3 regions of the Streptomyces sp. R41 genome follow, and region 3 is predicted to be linked to each of the others. Evidence: riboswitches for the same ligand, from Rfam matches in the RefSeq annotation. Region 3 holds a riboswitch; each other region holds the start of a gene.
The links. A riboswitch is a leader RNA that binds a small molecule or an ion and turns the genes downstream of it on or off. The one in region 3 is predicted to bind cobalamin.
Positions count from the first base shown of each region.

Region 1: another riboswitch for cobalamin. It lies ahead of AB5J53_RS18030 (HoxN/HupN/NixA family nickel/cobalt transporter); the one in region 3 lies ahead of AB5J53_RS39490 (CbtB domain-containing protein).
Region 2: another riboswitch for cobalamin. It lies ahead of AB5J53_RS12310 (cobalamin biosynthesis protein); the one in region 3 lies ahead of AB5J53_RS39490 (CbtB domain-containing protein).

Region 1 is NZ_CP163443.1:3,903,874-3,910,908, reverse strand. Features, by position in the region: gene AB5J53_RS18040 (hypothetical protein) at 1-384, shown strand, start outside; gene AB5J53_RS18035 (YcnI family protein) at 415-1,155, shown strand; gene AB5J53_RS18030 (HoxN/HupN/NixA family nickel/cobalt transporter) at 1,196-2,296, opposite strand; cobalamin riboswitch at 2,324-2,527, opposite strand; gene AB5J53_RS18025 (winged helix-turn-helix domain-containing protein) at 2,608-2,967, shown strand; gene AB5J53_RS18020 (LAETG motif-containing sortase-dependent surface protein) at 3,097-4,506, opposite strand; gene AB5J53_RS18015 (single-stranded DNA-binding protein) at 4,766-5,236, opposite strand; gene AB5J53_RS18010 (GTPase) at 5,371-7,035, opposite strand, start outside.
Region 2 is NZ_CP163443.1:2,607,026-2,614,060, forward strand. Features, by position in the region: gene AB5J53_RS12290 (helix-turn-helix domain-containing protein) at 1-769, shown strand, start outside; gene AB5J53_RS12295 (hypothetical protein) at 811-1,473, shown strand; gene AB5J53_RS12300 (hypothetical protein) at 1,406-1,714, opposite strand; gene AB5J53_RS12305 (DUF397 domain-containing protein) at 1,707-2,030, opposite strand; cobalamin riboswitch at 2,192-2,335, shown strand; gene AB5J53_RS12310 (cobalamin biosynthesis protein) at 2,453-3,508, shown strand; gene AB5J53_RS12315 (cobyric acid synthase) at 3,505-5,016, shown strand; gene cobN (cobaltochelatase subunit CobN) at 5,013-7,035, shown strand, end outside.
Region 3 is NZ_CP163443.1:8,704,083-8,711,117, forward strand. Features, by position in the region: gene AB5J53_RS39470 (Clp protease N-terminal domain-containing protein) at 1-227, shown strand, start outside; gene AB5J53_RS39475 (NUDIX hydrolase) at 417-986, shown strand; partial or broken gene metE (5-methyltetrahydropteroyltriglutamate--homocysteine S-methyltransferase) at 1,018-2,789, shown strand; gene AB5J53_RS39485 (histidine phosphatase family protein) at 2,852-3,424, opposite strand; cobalamin riboswitch at 3,493-3,648, shown strand; gene AB5J53_RS39490 (CbtB domain-containing protein) at 3,681-3,905, shown strand; gene AB5J53_RS39495 (CbtA family protein) at 3,963-4,727, shown strand; gene AB5J53_RS39500 (hypothetical protein) at 4,886-5,107, shown strand; gene AB5J53_RS39505 (carboxylesterase/lipase family protein) at 5,062-6,507, opposite strand; gene AB5J53_RS39510 (MBL fold metallo-hydrolase) at 6,589-7,035, opposite strand, start outside.

The sequences.
Region 1 (7,035 bases), 4.8 Mb from region 3:
CTGGCCGCGCAGGCCGGACTTCACCTCGGGTTCGAGGCCGCCCGCCCGCGCATGGCGATGACGATGCACGGGGCGCACATGATGCCCGCGCACGCACACGCCATGACGCCCCACGCCACGGCAGCGCATGTGGCCGCCGCCCTGCTCGCGACCTGGTGGCTGCGGCGCGGCGAGGCCGCCCTGTGGTCCCTACTGCGGTGGGCCGTGGCGTTCGTGCCCGGGCTCGCGGCATGGTGGCGGGTGCGGACGGGACCGTCTCCCGCACGGGCCCAACGGGACGTCGTTTGCCGGAACGCCTTTGAGACGTGGCCGCTGCGGCAGGTGCTGCTGCGGCACGCCGTCTCCCGTCGGGGACCGCCGGCCGGGCTCGCGTATAAGCCCTGACCGCATCCACACCAGTACGGAGTTCCCCTGATGTCCCCGATACGCACCACCCTGCGCCGAGCCGGCCTCGTCGCCGCGCTCACCACGGCCGGAGTCCTGACCGCCGCGGGCGCGGCCTTCGCGCATGTGACGGTCCACCCCGAGAGCTACGCCAAGGGCGCCACGGACGGCGTGCTGACCTTCCGCGTCCCCAACGAGGAGGACACCGCGAGCACCACGAAGGTGCAGGTCTTCCTGCCCACCGACCACCCGGTCCTGGGTGTCCTGGTCACTCCGCAGTCCGGCTGGACCGCGAAGGTGACGACCACCAAGCTCAAGAAGCCCATCAAGACCGACGACGGCACGATCACCGACGCCGTCTCCGAGATCACCTGGACGGGCGGCAGGATCCGCCACGGCGAGTTCCAGGACTTCAACGTCGCCTTCGGTCAACTTCCCGATGATGCCGATCAGTTGGAGTTCAAGACGCTGCAGACCTACTCGGACGGCAATGTCGTCCGGTGGATCGAGGAGACACCCAAGGGCGGCGAGGAGCCGGAGAACCCGGCGCCGGTGCTCAAGCTCACCGCCAAGGCCACGGGGGAGGACTCCTCCGTGGAACCCTCCGGCGCGGCCTCGTCACCGGCCTCGGACGCCAAGACCTCGACCGCGAGCGGCAAGAGCAGTGACTCGACCGCTCGCGGCCTGGGCATCGCGGGTCTGATCGTCGGCGTCCTCGGCCTGGCCGCGGCCGGATTCGCCCTCGCACGCGGCCGGAGCGCCCGCCCCTAGCCGATGTGCCCAGCCGTATGCGGCTGCCGCCCCGCCGGTCTCAACTCCCGTCGGCGGGGCGGACCGCCCACCGCTGCTCGACCTTGGCCAGCCGCCAGTACGCCACGGCCGCGGCCCAGACGACCACGAACAGGCCGACGATGATGTACCCGACGTTGTCCAGGTCGAGCCCCGCGATCCAGTCGGTAACGTCGTCGCGCAGGGCGAGCTTGTCGTGCAGCACGCCCACCAGCTCGATGGTGCCGATGAAGAAGGCCACGGCGATGGACAGGCCGGTGATGGTGAGGTTGTAGAAGACCTTGCGCACCGGGTTGGAGAAGGCCCACTGGTAGGCGAAGTTCATGAACGTGCCGTCCAGCGTGTCGAACAGGCTCATCCCCGCCGCGAACAGCAGCGGCAGGCACAGGATCGCGTACCAGGGCAGCCCGGCCGCCGCGCCGCTGCCCGCCATCACCATCAGCGTGACCTCGGTGGCGGTGTCGAAGCCGAGCCCGAAGAGAAAGCCGAGCGGGAACATCTGCCCCGGCCGCGTGATGGACTTCGTGAAGCGACCGAGGATCCGGTTCATGAACCCACGGGAATCCAGGTGCTGTTCGAGCTCTTCCTCGTTGTATGTACCCGCCCGCATCGCCCGGAAGACCCGCAGAATGCCCATCAGCGCGACGAGGTTGAGGGCGGCGATCAGGTAGAGGAAGGACCCGGAGACCGTGGTGCCCATGACGCCGAGCACCTGGTGGGTGCTGGAGCCCTCGTTCATGATGCGCCCGGCCAGCTGGGTGCCTCCGGCGATGAGCGCGGCGAGCACGACCACCACGCTGGAGTGCCCCAGCGCGAACCAGAAGCCCACCGACACGGGCCGCTTGCCGTCGGCCATCAGTTTGCGCGTGGTGTTGTCGATCGCGGCGATGTGGTCCGCGTCGAAGGCATGCCGCATGCCCAGGGTGTAGGCGGTCACGCCCAGGCCGATGCCGAACGCCTTGGACCCGACCTCGTAGTGCTCCGGCACGACGAGCAGGAACAGGATGCCGAACGCGACGACGTGCAAAGCCGCGATCACGGCCAGGAGTACAGCGGTTCGGACGGTGTCCTCGCGGCGCCACCGGAACCCGGTGGCGGGGGACGACTGCGTGGGCAGGGTCATACGGTCACGCTCCAGCACCTCGTGGATCACTTCGTGAGATGCCGTGGCCGGTCTCCTGGCTTACGGGTACACGTGCCCGCCCCTGCCTTCCCGGCCTTGCGGCCAGTGGCGCCGCCCGCGGGCGGCACGGGACGGGAACTCCCCCCGATCACAGTGGCGAGGGCCGCTCCGGTCTGGGCCCCTGAGGGGCCGTCACCGGTCTTCCCGAACACCACGGCCCACCCACCGTAGGGGCGGCCGGGGTCTCCTGCAAAGTTGCACAGCTGCGCAGGTATTGAAGATCACATGGGGTCGCCTGCGAAGATGACCCCATGCACCTCGTCCCCGCCGAGCGCGCCGACCGCCGGACCATCGACGGCCATCGGGTCTGCGACGCCGTCGCCGCCATCGGTGAGCCCGGGCACGTACGCACCTGGGCCGACCGCTTCTCGCTCCTCGCCGACCCGCGTCGTCTCGCCCTTCTGCTGGCCCTGCACCGGGCCGGCCCCCTCGCCGTCTCCGACCTCGCCATCGCGACCGGTATGAATGACCCCGCCGTGTCCCAGGCCCTGCGTCTGCTCCGTACCGCCGGGGTGGTCGAGGGCGACAAGGACGGGCGGGTCGTGCGCTACCGGGTGACCGACGGCCCGACCGCCGAACTCCTCGAGCACTGCGCGTCCGACAAGGGCTGAGCCGCCCCAGGCGGACGGTGGCCGGAATGGGTGCGGCCCCGGACGCCTGGGGGGCTTGCCGGGGCCGCGGGCTCATGGAGTCACCGTGGTGCGGTCACTCACTGTTGAGTTGCCAAGGTGCTGTGTTGTTCAGTCCTGGACCCGTGCCTGCTTCTTGCGGACGAAGAGCACTGCCGCGCCGCCGATCACCACGAGGGCGATGGCTATGCCCGCGATGATCGGGGTCGTGCTGGAGCCGCCGGTCTCAGCGAGGTCGGTGTCTCCGGTGGAGGTGCCGCCCACCGTCGCCGGGCTCGGCTCACTGACCGTCTGGGTCGAGATGTCGCTCGTACTGCCTTGGGTCTTGCAGTCGAGCACGCCCTTGAACCGCTTGGAGAAGCCGTTCGGACCGTTGATCGTGAAGTCGTAGGCCTGGTCCTCCTGCAGCGGGATGGTCACCGTCTGGGACGCGCCCGCCTCGATGGTGTGCTCGATCCCCATCAGCTCGAAGGTGAACGCCTCGTCGCCCTTGTTGGCCGCCGTGATGTCCACGCCGCCCTTGGCGCAGTTCTTCTCGGCGGACAGGGCCGGTATCGCGCCCTTCTCGGCCCAGTTCGCGGTCGCCGACGCGGAGACCGTCGACTCGCTGGAGCCCGCGAGGATCTGTGTCTGGCTGCGGGTCTCCGAGGTGAAGGCGCGGCCGACCGGCACGGTGGTGGACGCCTGCACGGTCAGCGATGCCGAACCGTCCGCGGTGTCCTTCGGCACGTCGAAGTAGAGCCGGCTGCCGTCGGCCGCGGAGGTGATCGCCTTGCCGTCCTTGTCGACGATCTTCACCCCGCCGGCGGTGGCGTCCGAGGGCGGCGTCACCGTCACACTGTCCGCGTTGGTGTGCACCGTGACCGGGCCGAGCTTCTCGCCGGCGTGACCGGAGACCGCGGCCGGGTCGAGGGCCAACGAGGCCTTGGGCTCCGCCAGATTCCGCGCGCTCTTCTGCAGATAGTCCGCCAGCTTCTCCGCCTGCGGGTCCACCGCGTCCACGTCGGCGCCGTCCGAGTACCGCCAGATGGCCACCTGAGTGCCGGCCGCCGCGTCCTTCTCGGTGAGGCCGGCGGCGCCGGCCTTCTCGGCGAGCGCCGCGAGGTCGTTCACCTGCGGGTAGGAGTTCTGCAGCATCCAGCGGATCTTGCCCGCGTCCTTGTTGCCGCTCAGCGACGTACCGCTCCAGGAGGTCTCCTGGTACTTGGCGTCCCGCTGCGTCGGGTTGTGGATGTCGATGCAGTAGGTCTGCAGCATGCCGCCGTTGTCGACGGACATCTCGAAGAGTCCGGCGGACACCCACGAGTCCTCGCCGTTGTCATGGATGACCGCGGACCCGTACGTCTTCAGGTCACCTATGGTGGCGGTCGCACCGCCCAGGCTCTGCGGGGTCTCGTCGGCAACGGCCGTACCGGCGGCGGCGATCGCCCCCGCTGCGACGAGCCCCGACACCAACGTCGCGGCGGCGAGGCGGGCGGCACCTCGCCTGCGCGCGGACAACGCAGAGAACGCAGAAAACACAGAATTCCCCTTCGTGCAGGACCCGTTGACATGGGGGGACGGTCCCGCCAGCAGAATCAGAAGCCCCGAGAGCTATGCCCGGCATCCTAAAGACGCGGCGCACCACGCTCCCCAGACATGTCATCCGATAACCGATCCGACTCGGAATCGTTATCGCTCACACAGCTGTGAGCTGGGCTTATCGACAAATCCATGGGGACCGTTCACAACGCATTTGTCGATAAGCCGCAGTTCGGTCAGGACGTGGACGTCCCTGACATCACGTCACTCCGGCGGGCTCGGGCCGCTGTTGGGAGGCAGTATCGGGATCAGCCTGTGGCTCCGTTTCCCAACTGGGCTCCGGCTGAGGTGTCGGAGCCGATCCGATGTCCCCCTTGGACGCTCGTCGGAAGGCGGACGTGCCTCGCGAGAGATCGTGTCCGATCGCCGCCGCGTCGACGTCCGCCGAGGTCCAGCTCTGGCCGTCGCGCGTTTCCGTGCGCACCTTCAGCCGGCCGTGCACGACAACCGGATCGCCCACCGACAGCGACGCCCCCGCATTCGTCGCGAGAGCCCTCCTGGCCCAGACCGTGAAGAAGTTGGTGTGTCCGTCGGTCCACTCGCTCTTCTCGCGATCCCAGTAGCGCGACGTCACGGCCAGCCGAAACCTCGTCGACGCTCCCGTCGACAGCTCCCGGTACACCGGCTGCGTCGCGACGTTCCCCACCACGCACACCATCGTCTCGTTCATCCCGAACCCCTCTCCCGTACGAATGCGTCTGTCGCGGCGACCGCATGCGCTGCGATCGCCGCGAGTTCAGACTGCCTTCGCCGGGCCGAGCCCGCTGAGCGCTGTGGGCTACCGGCCGGTTGTGGATAACCGCGTCACCCGACGGGCGCCGACGCCGCCCCCGTGACCCGCCCGTACTGCTCTCGCACCTCCCGGTAGCGCAGCAGCTCCGAGGCCACGGGATCCAGTACGCGCGCCCTCCCGCACCCGGCGGCGGCCTCGCGCAACCGTCGTTCCGCTTCGAGCCCGTAGCGTCGTGCGGGTCCGCGCGCCGCCATCCTGCTGCTCCACTCGACGGCCGGACCGCCGATGATGCCCGCCACCATCAGCAGCACCGGCACCCCGAGATTCGGTGACGTGATCCCGATGATCTGGCCCAGCAGCCAGAGCCCGCCGATCACTTGGAGGATCGTCATCGAGGCCTGCGCCAGTACGGCGACCGGCCACCAGCCGGGCCGCGGTGGACGCCCCGCCGGGGTCACGGCGCGTGCCGTCATCTCGTCCAGCGCCTCGGGCAGCCCCTGCGACCCGCGTACGGCCGCCTCGCGCACCGCCTGCGCCCAGGGTGCGGGGAGCCCGTACACCGCCCGGTCCGCGACCGTGCGTACGGCCTGTTCGACGCGCTGGCGTGCCGTGGCCTCCTCGTCCGCGGGGGCCCGTACGGGCAGGCGGCCGGTCGGGGGTTCACGCCGGTCCTGGCACCAGCGCCACAGCCGCAGCCAGGGAGTCCCGCAGGCGCGGTTGGCGTTGCGGAGCCACGCGCGCTCGGCCGCCTCGCCGGCCGCGACGGCACCCACCGCGTCCGCGAGCCGGTCCGCGAAATCGTCGCGCGCCTCCTCACTGAGCCCGACGCGCCGCCCGGTCGCGTAGATGGGCCGCAGCCGCGCCGCGGCCGCGTCGAGATCGGCCGAAATTCGACGTGCGGCGGCACCTCGCTCGGCCACGAACTGGCCGAGGGACTCGCGCAGTTCGCCGACGCCGTCCCCGGTGAGCGCGGACAGTGCGAGCACGGTCGCGCCCGGTTCGCCGTACTCGCCGAGCGCGATCCCGTCCTCGTCGAGCAGTCGCCGCAGATCGTCGAGGACCTGGTGAGCGGCCTCCCCGGGCAGTCGGTCCACCTGATTGAGCACGATGAACATGACCTCCGCGTGCCCGGCCAGGGGCCGCAGATAGCGCTCGTGGAGGACGGCGTCGGCGTACTTCTCCGGATCCACGACCCAGATGACCGCGTCGACGAGCGCCAGGACGCGGTCCACCTGTTCGCGGTGCTGGACGGCCGCGGAGTCGTGGTCGGGCAGGTCGATCAGGACGAGGCCGCGCAGTTGCGCCTCCGCCTCCGGGCTCTGCAGCGGACGCCTGCGCAGCCGACCGGGGATGCCGAGCCGGTCGATGAGTGTCGCTGCGCCGTCGCTCCAACTGCACGCGATGGGCGCGGCGGTGGTCGGCCTGCGGACACCGGTCTCCGAAATGGCCACGCCGGCGAGCGCGTTGAAGAGCTGCGACTTGCCGCTTCCGGTGGCTCCGGCGATGGCGACGACGGTGTGCTGCCCCGAGTGCTTGCGGCGCGCCGCCGCCTCGTCGAGCACCCGGCCCGCCTCGGCGAGTGTCCTGCTGTCGAGCCGGGTGCGCGACAGGCCCACCAGTTCGCGGAGCGCGTCCAGTCGTGAGCGCAGCGGTCCGTCGTACGCGAGGGGGGCCGGCGGGCCTTGTACTAGAGGCTTGATCTCCATCACGGGCGCCTCCTGCCCGCCTGCCGTCTC
Region 2 (7,035 bases), 6.1 Mb from region 3:
GGGGCAGGCCGCCCACGCCCTCGACTGGTCGCTTTCCAAGATCATGAGAATCGAGCAGGGCGTCGTCAGCCTCTCGGTCACCGATCTGCGCGCCCTGCTCCAGCAGTACGAAGTGACGGACCCTCAGCTCAGCGCCGAGCTGGAGGAGGCCGCCCGTGGCTCGAAGGGCGCCAGCTGGTGGGCCGAGTACAACGACATCATGGGGCCCGGGTTCAGTCAGTACCTGGGGTACGAGAGCGCGGCCGCCTCCATCCGCACGTACAACCCGATCGTGGTGCCGGGCTTCCTGCAGACCGATGAATACGCGATGGCCCTGCTCGCCCCGCGCGTCGACGAGGCACGGGCCCGGCGCATCGTCGAGCTGCGCACCGCGCGCCAGGAGCGCGCGCTGGAGGGCGACGAGCCGCCGTGGACCTTCTTCGTCGTCGACGAGGCCGCGCTGCACCGGCAGATCGGTGGACCCCGCGTGCAGCGGGCGCAGTTGCAGCACCTCATCGACCTGTCGGAGCGCCCCAAGGTCTCTCTTCAAGTACTCCCGTTCACCGCGGGCGCCCACTACTCCACCCCGAACAGCTTCATCCTGCTGGGCTTCACCGATGACGAGGACCTGCTGTATCTGGAGGTCCAGGGAAACCAGTCGATGCGTGACGACCACGAGCTGATCGTGCGCCACCAGGAATGCTTCGAATACCTCCGCGAGATCGCCCTGCGCGGAGACCAGGCCATCGACCTGATCAGCCGCATCAGGGAAGGCATCGACAGCAGCTGACCTCCCCGGCCCAGGAGCCCGGAGAAGCAAGGAGGCCTCACATGCTGCCAGCCGCGTGGAAAGAGTGGTGGCGGGAGGTCCTCACTGCCATCAGGCGAACGCCCTGGCGCACTGGCGGTACGGATGGTGCTCAGGGGGCCGCCGGGCCTTCCGGCAGGGGGCTCCCCACCGGCTCGGCCTCCGCCACCCCGGCCTCCGCCGGTACGGCCCGCCCGGGCTCCACCGATGGCTCCGGCTCCACCGCGTCCGACACGGTCGATACGACCGCCGCCGACACGGCGGCCCATACGGCTGCCGGTTCGGGTCTCTGGCAGACTCCCGTCGCCGACCTCTCCTACAACCAACTCGTCCGTGACGCGATGGCCGACGCCGGTCGCGCCCAGCGGATGGACGACCTGGATCGCCACCGCACCGACGACCACGTCCGGATGTTCACCACCAAGATCGTCTACTGCACCGGCTGCATCCTGGTCCTCGTCGCGGGTCTGGCCGGGCTTCTGGCCGTCATGGGTGCCTTCCACATGAACAACCCATGGCTGATGGGCACCGTGACCACCGTGGTCCTGTCTCCGGTGGTCGCGGTGAGCCGTCAGCTGGCCAAGGTGATATCGCAGGCCGGTGCCGACGTTCCCACCCTCAGCAACGACCGCCGGGCCGTGGTCCCGGCTCAGCGACCCGAGCAGTCGGCAGACGATCCCTCCTGACCTCCGAGAAGCCCCACCGCAGTCCCACGGTCACCGCGACCGCGGCGGCCACCAGCACCCAGGTGGCCAGCCGTGCGGGCGGACCGTCCACGAACAGTGCGGCGGCCGCGCCGACCAGAGTGGCCGCCGCGCCGAGCAGCACGCACGTCAGCGCGATCGCCAGGGCCACGGACCCCCTTCGCGCGCCCCCACGCACGCCGTTCACCGAGGCCCGTACCTCGGCGAGATGATGGTCAGTCATCCTTCTCCCCTCCCCCCGAACCGGCGAAAGCCGTCAGAAACGTCCGCCACCGCTCGGCGGAGAGGACGACATACGGCCCCGACGGATGTTGCGAGTCACGGACGATCACCCCGTCTTCGACGAAGGCCACCTCGACGCATTCGTAATCGGCCCCGCTGAAGCTGCTCTTGCGCCAGGTTCGCCCGAACGAGTTCTCATTGGACACGCCGACCTCCTGCTGCCCGAGAGCCGGCGTCCCCCGACGCGTGTCCGTCGTTTCCCGCCCATGCCGATGCACGATAGCGCCGTGATCTTGGTCGGCCCAGAGGGCCGCCACGAACCACCCCACCACGCCACGACCCGGAACCAACCACTCTCGGACCGCTCTCCGATTGTCGTATTCCAGTCTATGAAGGCTCAATTTGTCGGCCTAGGGGAAAACCGGCCCCGTGTGGGCCTCAGCACACTCTTCCGCCCCAGGTCAACAGCAAGTTGACGGCTGTTCTAACCCCGTGGTGGACTGCCGGAGCCAAGTACGGCGACATGAGAGGAAGCCGGTGTGAGTCCGGCGCGGTCCCGCCACTGTCACCGGGGAAGGAAGCCCCCGGGAGCCAGGAACTCTCACCGCCGGTCTCGTCGAACCAGGGCGTGGACACCCTGAGTGAGGACATATCGCCATGCGCGGCTGCCCAAGTTCTGTGCGAACGACGCGAACTACGCGAACTACAGTTGTGCCCGACCTGACGGTCGGCTGAACCGGTGCGTGCCGATCGCGTCTTCGCGTACGGCGCCGCCGCCGGCCTTCTCGCTGACCTGCTGCTCGGCGACCCTCGCCGGGGGCATCCGGTCGCCGCGTTCGGGCGGGCCGCGGGAGCCGTGGAGCGGGTGCTGTGGCGGGACCACCGCGGGTGGGGCGCGCTGCACACCGCCGTGTGCGTGGGCGGTGCCACCGGCCTCGCGGCGCTGGCCCGCCATTCCGTACGCCGATCCCGTACCGCCTCCATCGCACTGACCGCCGCGGCCACTTGGGCCGTCGTCGCAGGGACCTCCCTCGGGCGCGAGGCCCGCGCGATCGGCGACGCGCTCGCGGTCGGCGACGTCGAAGTGGCCCGGGAGCGACTGCCGCATCTGTGCGGGCGGGATCCCCAGGCGCTCGACTCCGACGGCATCGCGCGAGCCGTCGTCGAGTCCGTCGCCGAGAACACCTCCGATGCCGTGGTGGGGGCCCTGGTGTGGGGGGCTGTCGGCGGCGTGCCCGGGCTTGTCGCCTTTCGTGCCGTGAACACGCTCGACGCCATGGTCGGGCACAAGTCCCCCAAGTACCGGCGGTTCGGGTGGGCTTCCGCGCGGCTCGACGATGTCGCGGGCTGGCCGGGCGCGCGGTTGACCGCCGTGCTCGCCGCCGTCGCGGGACGCGACCGGCGCGGGGCCGTGCGCGCCTGGCGTGCGGACGCGCACAAGCATCCGAGTCCCAACGCGGGGCCCGTGGAGGCCTCGTTCGCGGGGGCGCTGGGGGTGCGGCTGGGCGGGACGCTCTCGTACGGGGGGCGGGTCGAGCACCGGCCCGTACTCAATGGGGAGGGCCGCGCTGTCGTGGTCGACGACATCGAACGGGCCGTGCGGTTGTCGCGGCGCGTCGGCTGGCTGGCGTTGGGGGTCAGTGCCGGGGCCGCGCTGTTGCGGGGCCGGGTCATGAGGCGCCCGGCGCTGGTCGCTGTGTCCACCCTCCCGCAAGCTCTCGGCCTGGCCCGAGCAGGGGGAACCCCCATCGCCCTGCGGAACGATTGCCCACAGCACTTGGGAAGGACGTCATGACGGGCGGCGGGCTGCTCATCGCCGGGACCACCTCCGACGCCGGCAAGAGTGTCGTGACCGCCGGGGTCTGCCGGTGGCTGGTGCGGCAGGGCGTCAAGGTCGCGCCCTTCAAGGCGCAGAACATGTCGCTGAATTCGTTCGTGACGCGCGAGGGCGCCGAGATCGGGCGCGCGCAGGCCATGCAGGCGCAGGCCGCGCGCGTGGAGCCCACCGCGCTCATGAATCCCGTACTGCTCAAGCCGGGGAGCGACCGGAGCAGTCAGGTCGTCCTCATGGGCAAGCCCGTTGGGGAGCTCTCGGCGCGCGGCTACCACGGAGGGCGGCAGGAGCAGCTCCTCGGGACGGTGCTGGACTGCCTCGCCGAGTTGCGGGGCACGTATGACGCGGTGATCTGCGAGGGGGCCGGCAGTCCTGCCGAGATCAATCTGCGGCGTACCGACATCGTGAACATGGGGATCGCCAGGAATGCCCGGCTCCCCGTGCTCGTCGTCGGCGACATCGACCGTGGCGGCGTGTTCGCCTCGTTCTTCGGGACGGTCGCGTTGCTGTCGCGCGAGGACCAGGAGCTCGTCGCCGGGTTCCTCGTCAACAAGTTCCGCGGGGACGTCTCCCTGCTGGAGCCCGGGCTCGAGATGCTGCACGGCCTCACCGGCCGGCGCTCGTACGGCGTCCTGCCCTTCCAGCACGGCCTCGGCATCGACGAGGAGGACGGGCTTCGGGTCTCTCTGCGCGGGGCGGTCCGGGAGTCGGAGGTCACCTCCCCCGTCGGCGAGGACATCCTCCGGGTCGCGGTCTGCGCGATCCCGCTCATGTCCAACTTCACGGACGTGGACGCGCTGGCCGCCGAACCGGGTGTCGTCGTGCGGTTCGTGGACCGGGCCGAGGAGGTCGCCGATGCCGACCTCGTCGTCATTCCCGGTACGCGCGGGACCGTGCGTGCCCTGGAGTGGCTGCGGGAGCGCGGCCTCGCGGACGCCGTCGCGCGCAGAGCCGCCGAGGGACGGCCCGTGCTGGGCATCTGCGGTGGCTTCCAGGTACTCGGCGAGCACATCGAGGACGAGGTCGAGAGCCGCCGAGGTCATGTCGAGGGCCTCGGGCTCCTGCCCGTCCGCGTGCGGTTCGCGCGGGAGAAGACCCTCACGCGGCCCGTCGGTGAGGCGCTCGGCGAGCGCGTCGAGGGGTACGAGATCCACCACGGAGTCGCCGACGTCACCGGCGGAGAGACCTTCTTGGACGGGTGCCGGGTCGGCGCCGTCTGGGGCACGCACTGGCACGGCTCGCTGGAGTCGGACGGATTCCGGCGTGCCTTCCTGCGCGAGGTGGCGGCCGCCGCGGGCCGTCGTTTCGTGCCGGCCGCCGGCACGTCGTTCGCGGCGCTGCGCGAGGAGCAGCTGGACCGGCTCGGCGATCTGATCGAGGAACACGCGGACACGGACGCGCTGTGGCGGCTCATCGAGTCGGGCGCGCCGTCAGGACTGCCTTTCATTCCACCGGGAGCGCCCGCATGAGCACAGTGTTGTTGTTGTCGACCGCCGACACGGATCTGCTGGCGGCGCGTGCCTCCGGCGCCCCGTACCGGATCGGGAATCCGACCCGGGTGGATGTCACGGAGGAGCTCCCGGGGCTCATCGAGGGCGCCGACATCGCCGTCGTACGGCTCCTGGGGGGCAAGCGTGCCTGGGAAGAGGGCCTGAGCAAGCTGAAGGCCTCGGGCATCCCGACCGTCCTGCTCGGCGGGGAGTCCGTCCCGGACGCCGAGTTGATGGCCGAGTCGTCGGTGCCGGCCGGTGTCGTGGCCGAAGCGCTGCGCTACCTCGTGGAGGGCGGCCCGGCGAACCTCACCGAACTGGCTCGCTTCCTCTCCGACACCGTGCTGCTCACGGGTGAGGGCTTCGAAGAGCCGCGGAAGATGGCCGAGTACGGCGTCCACGGCGAGCGTGCCTTCGTCGAGGGGCGCCCGACGGTCGGCGTGCTCTTCTACCGGGCGCACCAGTTGTCCGGCAACACCGCCTTCGTCGACACGCTGTGCGACGCGATCGAGGCGCGGGGCGCCAACGCCCTTGCCGTCTACTGCGGTTCGCTGCGCGGCGCGGACGCGGGCCTGTACGAGATCCTCGGCAAGGCCGACGCGCTGGTCGCCACCGTGCTCGCGGCGGGCGGCGCGCACGCCTCACAGGCGTCCGCGGGCGGTGACGAGGAGGCCTGGGACATCGGCGCGCTCGCCGACCTCGACATCCCCGTGCTGCAAGGGCTCTGCCTGACCTCGTCGAAGCAGGCCTGGGACGAGTCGGACGCCGCCCTCTCCCCCATGGACGCGGCGATGCAGGTCGCGATCCCGGAGTTCGACGGACGCCTCATCACCGTGCCGTTCTCCTTCAAGGAGCAGGGCCCCGACGATGTGCCGGTGTACGTCGCCGACCCCGAGCGGGCCGCGCGCGTCGCCGGGATCGCCCTGCGCCACGCGCGGTTGAAGCACAAGCCGAACGCGGAGAAGAAGCTCGCGCTCGTCTTCACCGCCTACCCGACCAAGCACTCGCGGGTCGGCAACGCGGTGGGGCTCGACACGCCCGCTTCGGCCGTACGGGTCCTGGACGCGCTGCGGGGTGCCGGGTACAGCCTCACCGAATACCCTGCGGGCGGCGACGAGTTGATCCACCGGCTCATCGCGGCCGGCGGTCACGACGTCGAGTGGCTCACCGAGGACCAGCTCGCCGCGGCCCCCGCACGGGTACCGCTCGCCGACTACCGGGCGTGGTTCGACAAGCTCGACCCCGAGCTGCGGGACGGGATGCTGGAAGCGTGGGGCGAGCCGCCGGGCTCCCTCTACGTCGACGGCGACGACATCGTGCTGGCCTGTCTCCAGTTCGGGAACGTCGTCGTGATGATCCAGCCGCCGCGCGGCTTCGGCGAGAACCCCATCGCGATCTACCACGACCCGGACATGCCGCCGTCGCACCACTACATGGCGGCCTATCGGTGGCTGGAAAACTCGTTCGGCGCGGACGCAGTCGTGCACATGGGCAAGCACGGCACGATGGAGTGGCTGCCGGGCAAGGGACTCGGTCTCAGCGGCGGTTGCGCGCCCGACGCCGTCCTCGGTGAACTCCCCCTCGTCTACCCGTTCATCGTCAACGACCCGGGCGAGGGCACCCAGGCCAAGCGCCGCGGCCACGCCACCGTCGTCGACCACCTCGTACCGCCGATGGCGCGCGCGGACACGTACGGCGATCTGGCGAAGCTGGAGCAACTCCTCGACGAGTACGCCCTCGTGTCCGACCTGGACCCGACCAAGGCCCCGGCGGTCCGCGCCCAGATCTGGACCCTCGTCAAGGCCGCGGAACTCCACCACGACCTGCATGTCGACGAGCAGCCGGACGACGCGGCGTTCGACGAGTTCGTCATGCACATCGACGGCTATCTGTGCGAGATCAAGGACGTCCAGATCAGGGATGGCCTGCACATTCTCGGCGGTGGGCCGGAGGCCGAGCCGCGGGTGAACCTCGTGCTGGCGGTGCTGCGCGCCTCGC
Region 3 (7,035 bases):
AGCGTCAGCTCCACTGCTACATCGACATCCCCCGTACCGCCTTCGGCCGTCGCGCCCGCCGCAAGCGCCGCCCCGACGACACCTCCGCCCGCTGCTCCTTCTGCGGCCACCCGCGCAGCGCCGAGCGCCGCCTGGTCGCGGGACCGGACGTGTGGATCTGCGCGGACTGTGTCGCCCTGTGCGGCGAGATCCTCGCCCAGCCCGCGGACGTCGGACCCGCTCACTGAATCGCCCCTCTCGGCCCCGGGGGCCTCCCACACCTGCACGCGGGCTGTGGGAGCCCGCAGTTTCGGTCATTTGGGACGATGGGCCGCGATGCCCACCCCGACACGTCGGTGTGCGGATCCGGATCTGCACGCCGACGGACCGGACCAGCCGCACCGAATCCGGTCGGCCTCGACAGTGAAGGAGGACCCGTGCCCGACGACCTCGTGTCCACCACGGCCGGAGATCCGGGTGGTCCTGTCGATCCGCGTATCGGTCCGCAGCCCGTCGACGACGTCGACCGGCCCGCCGCCTTCACCCTGATGGCGTCGGGCTGGTATCCACCCGGACGGCTCGTCACCCAGTCCTACGGCTTCTGCTTCACGCCCGAGGGACAGGTCGTGCTGGTCGCCACCGACGACGGATTCTGGAATCTGCCGGGCGGCCAGGTCGAGCCGGGCGAGGAGCCCGCCCAGACCCTGGTCCGCGAGGTCGCCGAGGAAGCGTGTGCCCGGGTGATCCGCAGCCGCTACCTCGCCTGCCAGCACGTCTGGGATCCCCAGGCACCGTCCGGCCCCACCAGCCACTACCAGACCCGCTGGTGGGCGAGGATCGAGTGCGACCCGTGGCGCCCCCGACACGAGACCGTGGACCGCCGCCTGCTCCCGCCGCACGAGGCCATCGACGCCCTGTCCTGGCGGCGCAAGGAGATCGTGACCCTCCTGCTGGACCTGGCACTCGCCGCCGAGCACAGCGACGTAGCCGAAGAGAACGGGCGCTGAGGCGGAGGATTTCAGCGAACCGCCTGTACCGCAGCCGCTGACCCTGCTGGACCGGCTGCTCCCCGTGTACGCCGAGGTGCTGGCAGACCTGCGGGCAGCCGGCGCTGACTGGGTTCAGCTCGACGAGCCCGCCCTCGTCCAGGACCGCACCCCGGCCGAACTGAAGGCCGCCGCCCGTGCCTACCGCGAACTCGGCGCCCTCGCCGACCGGCCAAAACTCCTCTGATCGCCTCCTACTTCGACCGGCTCGAAGAAGCCCTGCCCGTCCTGGTCAAGGCCCCGGTCGACGGGCTCGCCCTCGACTTCACCGGACCCGCCGCGGCCAACCTCGACGACCTGGCGTTCGTCGGCGGCCTGCCCGGCAAGCGCCTGGCCGCGGGTGTCGTGGACGGCCGCAACGTCTGGATCAACGACCTCGGAAAGTCCCTGTCCACCCTGGGCACCCTCCTCTGCCTCGCCGGCCGCGTGGACGTGGCCGCCTCCTGTTCCCTCCTGCACGTCCCCCTGGACGCCGCCGACGAACCCGGCCTGGACCCGCGGACCGCCCGCTGGCTGGCCTTCGCCCGCCAGAAGACCACCGAGATCGCCACGCTCGCCCGCGGCCTCACCGAGGGCACCTGCGCGATCGCCGCCCAACTCAAGGCCAACCGTGCCGACTTCGCCTCCCGAGCCGGATCCGCCCTCACTCACGATCCCGCCGTGCGCGCCCGGGCCGCGGCGATCACCGGCGCTGACGCCCGCCGCTCCCAGCCATACTCCGAACGGGTCACGGCTCAACGTGCCCACCTGCGCCTGCCGCTGCTGCCGACGACCACCATCGGCTCCTTCCCGCAGACCGACGAACTGCGCTTCTCCCGCGCGGACTTGAGGGCCGGACGAATCGACGCGGTGGCGTACGAGCAGCGCATCGAGGCCGAGATCCGCGAGGTCATCACCTTCCAGGACAAGGCCGGCCTCGACGTCCTGGTCCACGGCGAAGCCGAACGCAACGACATGGTCCAGTACTTCGCCGAACAGCTCACCGGTTACCTCGCCACCCAGCACGGCTGGGTCCAGTCCTACGGCACGCGCTACGTACGCCCGCCGATCCTGGTCGGCGACATCTCCCGCCCCGACCCGATGACGGTGCGCTGGACGACGTACGCCCAGTCCCTCACCGACCGCCCGGTCAAAGGCATGCTCACCGGCCCGGTCACCATGCTCGCCTGGTCCTTCGTCCGCGACGACCAGCCGCTCGCCGACACCGCCCGTCAGGTCGCGCTGGCCCTGCGGGAGGAGGTGGGCGACCTTGAGGCGGCCGGGACTTCGGTCATCCAGGTCGACGAGCCCGCGCTGCGGGAGACGCTCCCACTGCGGGTGGCGGACCGGCCCGGCTACCTGCAGTGGGCCACGGAGGCGTTCCGCCTGACGACGTCCGGCGTTCGCCCGGACACCCAGATCCACACGCACATGTGCTACGCCGAGTTCGGCGACATCGTCCAGGCCATCGACGACCTCGACGCCGACGTCATCAGCCTGGAGGCCGCCCGCTCCCACATGCAGGTCGCCGACGAACTCGCCGCGGCCGGTTACGCGCGAGGTCGGCCCCGGCGTCTACGACATCCACTCACCGCGCATCCCCAGCACCGACGAGTCAACTGCCTCGTTGTACAAGGGACTTGAGGCCATCCCGAGCGAACGGCTCTGGGTCAACCCCGACTGCGGCCTGAAGACCCGCGGCTGGCCCGAGGTCCGCGCCCCCTGGAGAACCTCGTCACCGCCGCCCGCCAGGTCCGCTCCACCCTGACCGGCACCGAGTCCTGACACACGAGGGGCCGCCGTGATGGAGCGAACGGTCCCACGGCGGCCCCTCCCCCCTGCGCCTTTTACTCGGCTGCGGTCAACGGCCGCCCGCAGCGCAGATTCCACCGTCCTGACCGGCCGCTGAGCTCCGTCACGCTCAACGGGGCGACGTCGAGCCGCCAGAAGGTCTGCGCGGGGACCGCGAGCGCGTGCACCAGGCCCGCCCGTACGACGGCGGGCTCGGCAACCGCGAGGATCCGCCCGCCGTGCCCGGACCACGACTCCAGCCAGTTCCCGACGCGGTCCACCAGATCCACCACCGACTCACCGCCGTGCGGCGTCACGGCCGGATCGGCCAGCCACTCGGCGATCCCCTCCGGCGCCTCCTGGGCGAGCTCGTCCAGCGACCGGCCCCGCCAGCGACCCACATCGAGATCCCGCAACTCCCGTACCACAGCGGCATCCAGGCCGAGGGCTTCGGCGGTACCGCGGCACCGCTCCGACGGGGCGGTGAGCATCACTTCGTGCGGTGGCAGGGCATCCGCGGCCGCACGGGCCCGCCGTGCGGCCGACTCGTCCAGCGGCGCGTCGTCGAACCGGACCTGTCGCAGGGCCGCGTTGACCGCCGGCGACACCAGGGTGATACGCGCCACCAACATTCCCTTCATCTGCACCAATTCGCCCAACTAGGGGCGCGCATTGCGCCACATGCGCCGTAGCGGCCGTGGCCGTCGCGCGCTACGGTCTCATGGACATCGACGGCGTATGGAAGTCCGGTGAGAATCCGGCACGGTCGCGCCACTGTATGTCCGGCACAGGACCCGCACTCCGGGGCCCATGTCGGACGAGTCAGACCCAGGCCGTCGGACGAGCACCAATGACCGGGACGCGTTGTTCCCAGGAGGTTCCGCCATGGCCCAGTCCGCCATTCCCGCGCCGAGCGCACCCCAGGTGTCGGAGATCACCCCCATCTCCCTCAAGGCGATCGCGCCGTGGGCGGCCTTCATCGGCATCCTCGCGCTGATCCTCCTGTACTTCGTCGGAGCCGAGCAGGGCGCCACCGCCCTGATCTCCGGCGAGAACGTGCACGAGTGGGTGCACGACGGCCGCCACCTGCTCGGCTTCCCCTGCCACTGACACAGCTGACACCGCTCACCAGTCTCGGCCTCGTCCCCAGGGGAATCGAAGAAGACCATGAACTCCATATCGGTAAGGGCGCTACTCGTCCGCGGCATGCTCGCCGGCCTCGCCGCCGGCGTGCTGGCGCTGATCGTCTCCTACCTGCTCGGCGAGCCCCGCGTGGACTCCGCCATCGCCTACGAAGAGGGCCACAGCCATGAGCACGGCGTGGAACTCGTCAGCCGCACCATGCAGTCGACCGCCGGTCTGGCCACCGGTGTCCTGATCTACGGCGTTGCCATCGGCGGCATCGCGGGCCTGGCCGTCTGCGTCGCCCTGGGCCGCATCGGCCGCTTCGGCCCGCGCGCCACAGCGGCCCTGGTCTCCATGGCCGCGCTGATTGCCGTATACGTCGTCCCGTTCCTGAAGTACCCGGCCAACCCGCCGTCCGTGGGCGACCCCGACACCATCGGCAAGCGCACCACTTTGTACTTCCTGATGGTCGCGCTGAGCGTGCTCCTCGCCGTCGCGGCGACGATCCTCGGCAAGCGCCTGGCCCCGCGCCTGGGCAATTGGTACGCCACGGTGGCCGCGGCGGCGGCCTTCGTCGCGGCCGTCGGTCTCGCCTACGCCTTCCTGCCCGCCATCAACGAGGTACCCAAGGACTTCTCGGCAACCCTGCTGTGGCAGTTCCGCCTGGCGGCCCTGGCCATCCAGGCCACCCTGTGGGTGTCCTTCGGCCTGGTCTTCGGCCACCTCGCCGAACGCCTCCTGTCCCCTCGTCCGGTGGCGAAGACCAGCACCGGCACGACGACCGGCGCCGCAACCGCGGCGCACTGACACCCCCGCTGAACGCTGAACTCCGTTGCGCCGTCAGGCCTGCCATCTGGCACGCCGGACGGCCCAACGGCGTTGAGCGAGAGGGACTTGTAGGCCGCGGTGAGTCTCTCGTGGCCGAGCTCGACCGGCCACATCCAAGTTCGTAGGGTTCGGGCTTCATGGTGTACGAGGCCCGCAGCGACCATCCCTCCCTCGACGTCACCTACTTCCGCAACCGGCGGTTCTCCGCGTCCGTCGCCGCCATCGGCTCGGGTATCTTCGCGGCCACCGGCCACCGGCCACCGGCCACCGGCCACCGGCGCGCAGTGCGCGGCGCCTTGCCCACGGTCGGCGGTCAGGCGACGCCGATGTGCTGGACGTGGCCCTCGGCCGGTTCGTAGACGGGCCAGCCGGGATTGCCGGTCTCAGCGAACCGTATCCACGATCGGTGGATCCGGGCGGCGAGGGGGGCTGACGGTTCGGCGTTGCCGAGGAGCCCTCGTGGGCCGCGCAGTGATGGCAGGGACAGGCGGTCGAAGACGAACGGCAACTCCATGACATGGCTGGCGCCCAGTCGCCCGTCGATCGCGTCGGAGCGCCAGACGAATTCGTAGCAGTACGTCCGTCCGGCCGCAGCGCTCGCGTGTGCGGCGGCCATCTGCCGGGAGCCGGCTGTGAACAGCCCGTCGCCGAGGATGGTGGTGCGCAGGTCGGCGGCTGAGGCGGATGGGTGCTGTGCTCGGTAGGCACGGACGGCTTCGTCGGGGTCGGGGTGGAACTGCGCCGCGGTGTCCCGGACATCGGCATCGGTGGTGCTCGCCAGGAGTCCCAACGGGGCAAGGTAGAGACTGCCCTCGTCGAGATTGGCGCCGATCAGCAAGTCGACCTCGTCTCCCTGGCCGGCGGCGACCGCGGTGGCCGGCTGGCGCTCGCTGACCAGGCTGAAGGAGGTGATGCCGCCGAGCGGGTCGTGGTGGGTGGACGTGCGCAGGTCCAAGCCGGTCAGGCCGGCCATGACGGCGACGAGGCGCTCGTCGGGGATCTCGGCCAGGGTTTTGACTGTGGGTTCAAGGTCCAGCTCGCGTCCGACCGCCGCGGTGACAATGCCGGCCTGGTCGGGAGTGAAGGCGCCGGTGCCGGTGCCGCTCTGGATGATCGCCCGTCGGACGAGGCCGGCCGAGGCCGGGTCGGCGAGGATGCCGCCGACGATGATGGCTCCGGCGGACTGGCCGAAGAGCGTGACGTTGCCGGGGTCACCGCCGAAGCGGGCGACGTTCTCCCGGATCCAGTGCAGGGCGGCCAGGACGTCGAGCATGCCGCGGTTGTCCGGAGCGTCAGGCAGGTGCAGGAAGCCGGGGATGCCCAGGCGGTAGTTGACGGTGATCAGCACGACGCCGTCGCGGGCGAAAGCCGTTCCGTCGTAAAGCGGTGCACGGCTGGAGCCCGCGACGAACCCTCCGCCGTGCACGAACACCATGACCGGCCGGGTCGGTCCATCGGATTGCGGGGCCCAGATGTTCACGGTGAGGTAGTCGTCCCCGCGCTGCCAGCCCGGGCCGAAGTAGGGCGACATGTCGAGGGTGCCGAAGGAGTCCCGGGTGGGCTGGGGCGCGGTCGGTCCCGGCCGCGTCGCGTCACGGATCCCGGTCCACCGTTCGTGCGGGCTCGGCGCGGCGAAGCGCCTGCGTCCGACAGGCGGTGCGCAATAGGGCACATCGAGGAAGACAGTCCCATGTCCGTGGCGGCGACCGCGGATCGGGCCTGAGGTGGTGGTGACGGTGGCGGGATCGGCGGGTGCCATCTCGGATCTCCTCGCTGCTGGTTGCTCACGTGGATGCCGCCGCTCCGGGGTGGCCGGAGCGGCGGCGGGGTGGAATCGGGGTCAGTACCGGGTGATCGGCGCCCACTTCTTGATCACGAATCCGCTGCCCTTGTCCTCGACTTCGAGGGCGCTGTGGCCGCTGAAGTGGGCGGGCAGGACGAGGGCGTTGGCGTCGGCGGCCCAGCCGAGCAGCCTGCGGCGGGTTGTGCGGGCCTGGTCCGGGTCCTGGCAGAAGCAGCTGTTGTGGTCGGGCTGCATGACCTGCAGGGGAGTGTGCATCAGGTCGCCGGCGAACAGGGCACGGTCGCTGCCGGAGGCCAGCTTGACGACGCTGGACCCGGGCGTGTGGCCGGGGGCTGCTTCCAGGCGCAGGCTCGCGTCGATGCGGTGGCTTGTCTCCCACAGCTGGACCTGTCCCGCGGCGTGCACGGGGGCGACGCTGTCCTCGAAGACGTTCTCGTTGACGCCGCCGGCGATGTCCGGGTTGTTCTCCGGGTTCCAGAAGTT